DNA from 2 places in the Mesorhizobium sp. WSM4307 genome. Region 1 is predicted to be linked to the other one. Evidence: riboswitches for the same ligand, from Rfam matches in the RefSeq annotation. Region 1 holds a riboswitch; the other holds the start of a gene.
The links. Region 1 has a riboswitch for thiamine pyrophosphate ahead of thiB (thiamine ABC transporter substrate binding subunit). Riboswitches for the same ligand answer to the same signal wherever they lie in the genome.
Positions count from the first base shown of each region.

Region 2: linked by a shared signal. The riboswitch ahead of FJV83_RS10230 (YkoF family thiamine/hydroxymethylpyrimidine-binding protein) and the one ahead of thiB (thiamine ABC transporter substrate binding subunit) in region 1 are both predicted to bind thiamine pyrophosphate.

Region 1 is NZ_VFTB01000017.1:124,524-127,724, forward strand. It holds gene FJV83_RS32495 (ABC-F family ATP-binding cassette domain-containing protein) at 1-327, opposite strand, end outside; gene FJV83_RS32500 (thiamine diphosphokinase) at 329-973, opposite strand; TPP riboswitch at 1,062-1,176, shown strand; gene thiB (thiamine ABC transporter substrate binding subunit) at 1,220-2,218, shown strand; gene thiP (thiamine/thiamine pyrophosphate ABC transporter permease) at 2,465-3,201, shown strand, end outside.
Region 2 is NZ_VFTB01000004.1:31,034-34,234, reverse strand. It holds gene FJV83_RS10240 (ABC transporter ATP-binding protein) at 1-12, opposite strand, end outside; gene FJV83_RS10235 (ABC transporter permease) at 9-827, opposite strand; gene FJV83_RS10230 (YkoF family thiamine/hydroxymethylpyrimidine-binding protein) at 871-1,479, opposite strand; TPP riboswitch at 1,470-1,583, opposite strand; gene FJV83_RS10225 (hypothetical protein) at 1,578-1,895, shown strand; gene msrA (peptide-methionine (S)-S-oxide reductase MsrA) at 1,975-2,493, opposite strand; gene FJV83_RS10215 (glycosyltransferase family 39 protein) at 2,668-3,201, opposite strand, start outside.

The DNA of each region.
Region 1 (3,201 bases):
AAGATGCTCCATCAGATAGGAGGCGCGATAAGGATCGTCGGCTGGCCCAAGCCCCGCCTCGACATAGGCGCGCACGGTGGCGAAACCTTCCATGTCGGGCATCTGCGGCAGATAGCGGACGGTTGCCGAGGGCTGGCGGAACACCTCGCCATCCTGCGGCTCGATCAGGCCGGCGGCGATCTTGAGCAGCGTCGACTTGCCGGACCCGTTGCGGCCGACCAGCGCGATCTTGTCACCAGCCGAAGCGGTCAAGGCAGCGCCGTCGAGCAGCGGTGTGCCGCCAAAGGTCAGTTTTATCCCGTCGAGATTGAGAAGGGGCGGGGCCATGTCAGCTTTCAGGTAGTGGATACGGATGCGCGAGCAGCAGCGCGCGGCCGTGGCCGAGCGCGATTTCGAGGCGGCCCTTGACCTCGTTGGAAATGGTCAGCGACGAACCGAAGGCCACCTCGACCTGGTCGAGCGGCCATTTGGCGCCAGTGACGGTCAGGCCGACAAGCTCGGAAAAGCCGAGGATCGAAAACAGCGTGCCGTCGGCATAGTCGAAGCCAGCCGTTCCCAACGCCAAGGGTACGCCTTCCTGGGCGCCGCTGGTCAACAGCACCTCCATTCCGGCCTCGGCCAGGCGCAGGGCGAGCGCCAGATGCAGGAAAGCGTGGTCGGCGCGCTTGCCGCCGAACGCGCCCGCCAGCACCAGGCTGGTCGCGCCACGCTCGATGGCTGCGGCAATAGCCAGTTCACCGTCGGTCTTGTCCTTCTCTCGCGGGAAGGTCTGGCGGGGCACCGCGGCGAGATCGTCAGGCAGGTCGGCCGGCACGGAATCGAAATCGCCGACCCACAGTTCCGGGATCAGGCCCAGCAGCCGCGCATGGCCGATGCCGGCGTCGGCGGCAATGACGCGCGAGCCTCCGACCTGGCGGTCGAGCCGGGGCGTGCGGATGAGATCGCCGCCAAGCAGAATGGTGAATGTGCTCATATCTGGTGGCCTGTACCAGCCCGGCAGCGGAAACGGAAGGCCGGCAAACTGCCACTTGCGCGGTTCCCCGACCCGGCCTATGTGTCAAAACGCTCTAACGGGGTGCCGGACGCGATCTTCGCGGACCGGCTGAGAGGCAGTCTCGCCAACCCGCTGAACCTGATCCGGTTTGTACCGGCGGAGGGATTAGACGTTTCGGATAGTCCGACGCCTCAATTCCTTTCAATTCGAACGAAGGAGGCGCCGATGCGCACGCTTTTATACGCTCTTGTCTCGACCATGGCCGTGGCGCTGTCCGGGCCGGCCTTGGCCAAGGACAAGCTCACCGTCTACACCTATGAGAGCTTCACCGCCGACTGGGGCCCAGGCCCGGTGGTGAAGAAGGAATTCGAGGCCGAATGCGGCTGCGACGTCGAGTTCGTCTCGGTCGCCGATGGTGTGGCCCTGCTGAACCGCGTCAAGCTCGAAGGCGCGTCGACCAAGGCCGATATCGTGCTCGGCCTCGACACCAATCTCACCGCCGATGCCAAGGCTAGCGGGTTGTTTGCCCCGCATGGCGCGGTCTCCGATGTCAACGTGCCGGGTGGCTGGAGCGACGATACTTTTGTTCCCTTCGACTACGGCTACTTCGCCGTCGTCTATGACACCGAAAAACTGAAAACGCCGCCGAAGAGCCTGAAGGAACTGGTCGAAGGCAGTGCCGACGACAAGATCGTCATCCAGGATCCGCGCACCTCGACGCCGGGTCTCGGCCTGCTGTTGTGGGTGAAGTCGGTCTATGGCGACAAGGCGCCGGAAGCCTGGGCCAAGCTCAAGACGAAGGTGCTGACCGTGACGCCGGGCTGGAGCGAGGCCTATGGCCTGTTCACCAAGGGCGAGGCGCCGATGGTGCTGTCCTACACGACCTCGCCGGCCTATCACATGGTCGCCGAGAACACGGAGCGCTACCAGGCCGCTTCCTTCGAGGAAGGCGAATATCTGCAGATCGAGGTCGCCGGCATCACCACGACCGGAGCCAAGAACCCGCTGGCTGCAAAATTCATCGCCTTTATGACCGGGCCGAAATTCCAGGATGCCATTCCCGAGACCAACTGGATGTTCCCGGCAGGCAAGACCGACAAGCCGCTCAACCCGGCCTTCGACAAACTGGTCAAGCCGGCCAAGACCCTGCTGTTCAGCCCCGAGGAGGTCGCCGCCAACCGCAAGGCCTGGGTGGATGAATGGCTGGCGGTGATGAGCAAATAGTTTGGCCATATGATCGAAAGATGAGTGCTCTACGGCGCCCCCCTCTGTCCTGCCGGACATCTCCCCCACAAGGGGGGAGATCGAATGCTATCGGTGATTTCGCCAATCGCCGACGCTATAGGTATGAGCGAGGCGCTGAAACAGCCAATCTCCCCCCTTGTGGGGGAGATGTCCGGCAGGACAGAGGGGGGCGCCAAGGAACGCAACCTTCTATAAGTGTCGCTATGCGGAGACTGGCGGTCGATCGTGCAACGCGCTGATCCCCGCGTCAGCGCTGGCATCATTGCGCTCGGCGCGATCACGCTGCTGATCGGCGGCGCATTCGCGGGTCTGCTTGTCGAAGGCGCCCATGATTTCTCGGGAGCCTGGGCGGCCTTCGATCCTTATCTGCTTCGCGTCGTGCGCTTCACACTCTGGCAGGCCACCCTCTCGACCCTGTTTTCGGTCATCCCGGCGCTGTTCGTGGCGCGCGCCCTGTCGCGGCATCCGCGTTTCTTCGGCCGCGCCTTCATCCTGCAGCTCTTCGCCGTGCCGCTGGCACTGCCGGCGATCGTCGCGGCGCTCGGCATACTGGCGCTGTACGGCCGTGCCGGCTATTTCGCCGGCCTGTTCAGCGCCGTCGGCGGCCAGGGTTGGCCAGGGATCTATGGCTTGTCCGGCATTCTCGTGGCCCACGTCTTCTTCAATCTGCCGTTAGCGACCCGCCTGTTCCTCGAGGCGCTGCAGACGATTCCCGCCGACCAGTGGCGGCTGGCAAGCCAGCTCGGCATGGCGGCGCGGCCGGCCTTCCGGCTGATCGAATGGCCGACGCTGCGCGCCGCTCTGCCGGGTGTCGCCGGGCTGGTCTTCATGCTCTGCATCACCTCCTTCACCATCGTGTTGACGCTCGGCGGCGGCCCGGCCGCGACGACGCTGGAGGTCGGCATCTACCAGGCACTGCGCTTCGATTTCGACCCGGCGCGGGCGGTCGCCCTGACCTTGCT
Region 2 (3,201 bases), on a different contig from region 1:
GAGCCGGCTCATCGCCCCGGCCCCTTCCCTGCCGGCTGGCGGTCGATCCGTTCCCAGGGCATGGCGAGGCGCTGCAAGAGCGCCGTCAGCCCAAACAGGATCAGCGTGAGTGCGGCACTGACGCCGACCGCGGCCAGCACCAGATCGGGGCGGAAATTGTTCTTGGCGTTGAGCATGTAGATGCCTAGTCCCTTGGCCGCACCGGCATATTCGGCGAAGATGGCGCCGACCACGGCATAGGTGATGGATATCCGCAGGCCGGCGAAGAAATACGGCAGTGCCGAAGGCAGCCGCGCCAGCACGAAGACACGCCAGCACCCTGCCCCCATGGCGCGCAGCATCTGACCGATCTCCACCTCGGTCGCCTCGTAGCCCTGCACCAGAGCCACCAGCATCGGGAAGAAGGTGACCAGCGCCACCAGCATGATCTTTGGCGTCAAACCGAAGCCGAACCACAGCACCACCAGCGGCGCGATGGCCACCAGCGGCAAGGTCTGGCTGACGATGAAGACAGGAAACAGCGCCCGCCGCAGCGGCTGGAAGAAGTCGACCAGCATAGACAGCGCGAAAGCGGCGCCGAGCGAGCAGGCAAAGCCGATCAGCGTGGCGCGGATGGTGGGAATGGCGTTGTCGATCAGCGCCTCGCGATTGAGCATTGCCTGTTCGAAGACGCGCGACGGCGCCGGCAGGATCGTCGGTTTGATGCCGGAATAATTTGCGTAGAGTTCCCAGGCCACGAGCAGCAACCCGACCGACATCACGGCCGGTGCTGCCTTGGCGAAGAGACCCGCGAGCTGCCGCGGGCGGCTTGACGACGATGAGACCACGAGAGGATAACCTTGACGGCCGCGCGACGAAGGCGCGTTCTGTTCAGACAGCGGTGGGGCTGTTGGCGGAAACCGTGACGTCAAGGGTTACGTGGCCGGCGCCCGGCCCGAAGCGGCAGAAGGCTTCATTCAGCGCCGAAAAGATCGCGCCGGTATCGCCGCGCAGTTTGGTGCAGAAGTTCTTGGAGCGATCGTAGACGCCGGACCGTTTCAGGAAATCGATGCAGCCATAGATCTCATCCATGTGGTCGCCGGTGCCCATCACATAGAGCGAGAATTGCGCCGCCGCCGGCTGGCCGGTGGCAGCAGCATTGCGCACGGCGGTGATGGCGGCTTCCTTGCGCGGCCCGAGCGGCCCGACAGGCCCGCCAAACGCGTCGGAGCGGCAGATCGGATCGTCCGGCTCGCCGGGACAGCCGCGCGAAATGGCGGCCGACAGCACGCAATGCTTGCCGCTCCGCGCCGCCGCCACGAACAGGTCGCGCAGCGCCGGGAACAACACTTCGGGTGGCCCGACCAGCAAGGTCGAGATGTCGTCGGTCTCGATACGGAGCCTGTCCCGGTAGGGGTCGAGCGCGCCGAGCGCGCCCAAGATGACACCGACGAAATCGTCGGCCATGGGATAAAGGGAAATCTGTGCGCCTGAAAACATCGCCCGCCTCGCTCCGCTGGTATTACCCAGATCAGCTTCTAGGGTCTGTGGGCTTGCCGCCCCCGTCTCAGCCCCGACCGTACGGAGCACCCCTGTGGATGAGCGCGTTAAAGCACCATTCGAACGGAAGGGAAAGCCGTTTTTTCAGCGCACCGGGCCAAAAGCGTTGCACCAGCAACACCGCAAACGGCATGGATGGGTCCGGCGGCAGCGGCCGGTCAGTGACTGTAGACCCGAGCACGCCGGCTTCGCCCGATACGGTCGATCCGGCAATTACCAACAGCACGACCATCGCGCCGGGCGACATGAACTCCGATGCGGATCGCAATTGCCCGACCAATCCGCAAGGCGCGCAGTCCGATGCCAACGGCAACGCGACGGCCCCCACCGTGAACGACAACAACTGCGGCAAGTAAGTGATTGCCCAAACTGAAAAAGCCGCCGGACATCCAGCGGCTTTTCGATATCATTCCCAACGATGCGTTTGCCCAATCGTTAGGATGCGGCCTTCTCGCGAACCGGCAGCTTCCAGCCCGGCCTGACGAAGTGGCAGGTGTAGCCGTTTGGATATTTCTCCAGATAGTCCTGATGTTCGGGCTCGGCATCCCAGAAGGCACCGGCCGGCGCGACTTCCGTGACGACCTTGCCTGGCCACAGGCCGGAGGCATCGACATCGGCAATGGTATCTTCGGCGACGCGCTTCTGCTCGTCGCTCGTATAGTAGATCGCCGAACGGTAGCTCAACCCGACATCATTGCCCTGGCGGTTGCGCGTCGTCGGGTCGTGGATCTGGAAAAAGCGCTCCAGCAGCGTGCGATAGCTGATCACGGCCGGATCGAAATTGATCTCGATGGCTTCGGCATGGGTGCCGTGGTTGCGATAGGTGGCGTTGGGCACATCGCCGCCACTATAGCCGACGCGCGTGGAGATGACGCCGGGATAGCGCCGTATCAGATCCTGCATGCCCCAGAAACAGCCACCGGCAAGCACTGCGCGTTCGGTCGAAGTCGCCATGTCACGTCTCCTCAAAAAGCAATTCCAGCTCATGCGAGCGTTTCCCGCCCGGAATTGCGCAGATAAAATTGGATTTCCCAATAGATGGGCATTGTCGTCCGCTTCGTCCAGTCGCGTGGAAACAACGCGGCCATGAACGAACGATATCACGACGCGATCGGGGATCGAACCGTTTCAGTTGGGCGGATACTGGGTCGGGCTGTCGACGGCAAGCTGCGGATAGAGCGTGCCCGGCGGAATGGCAGCAAAGCTGATTGCCAAAGGCGGCGCCGTGCGCGACCAATTGAAAAGAACGGTCTTGACCGGGAGGTTGCCCAGCCATGTCCGCAACTGCGGCGGCACGCCATGTCCTCGCCAAACCATCAGCATGCCGTGGTCGCGCAAGCGCTGCCTGGTGATCCAGGGCGCCAACCGGGTGTCAAGATCGGTGAAGATCGACGGCTTGTCATAGGCATTGAGGCCAGCCAGCAAGGCCACCTGGGTATCGCCGCCGACAATGTCGAGCCGGCCGGGCGCCGCCGCGTGCCAGACCGCCTCGGCCTCGTCCGCGATCGGCTCCGCCGGCCAGCAGACGGCGTCCAAGCGCCCCCGCACATTGCAGCCCGTCCAGCGCAGCGCAGCATAGGCGCCCGACACGGTGACGATGCAGAGGAACGCGCAGATCGCCAGCCTTCGCATCTCGATGGCGCCGAGCCGGTGGCCGAGGAA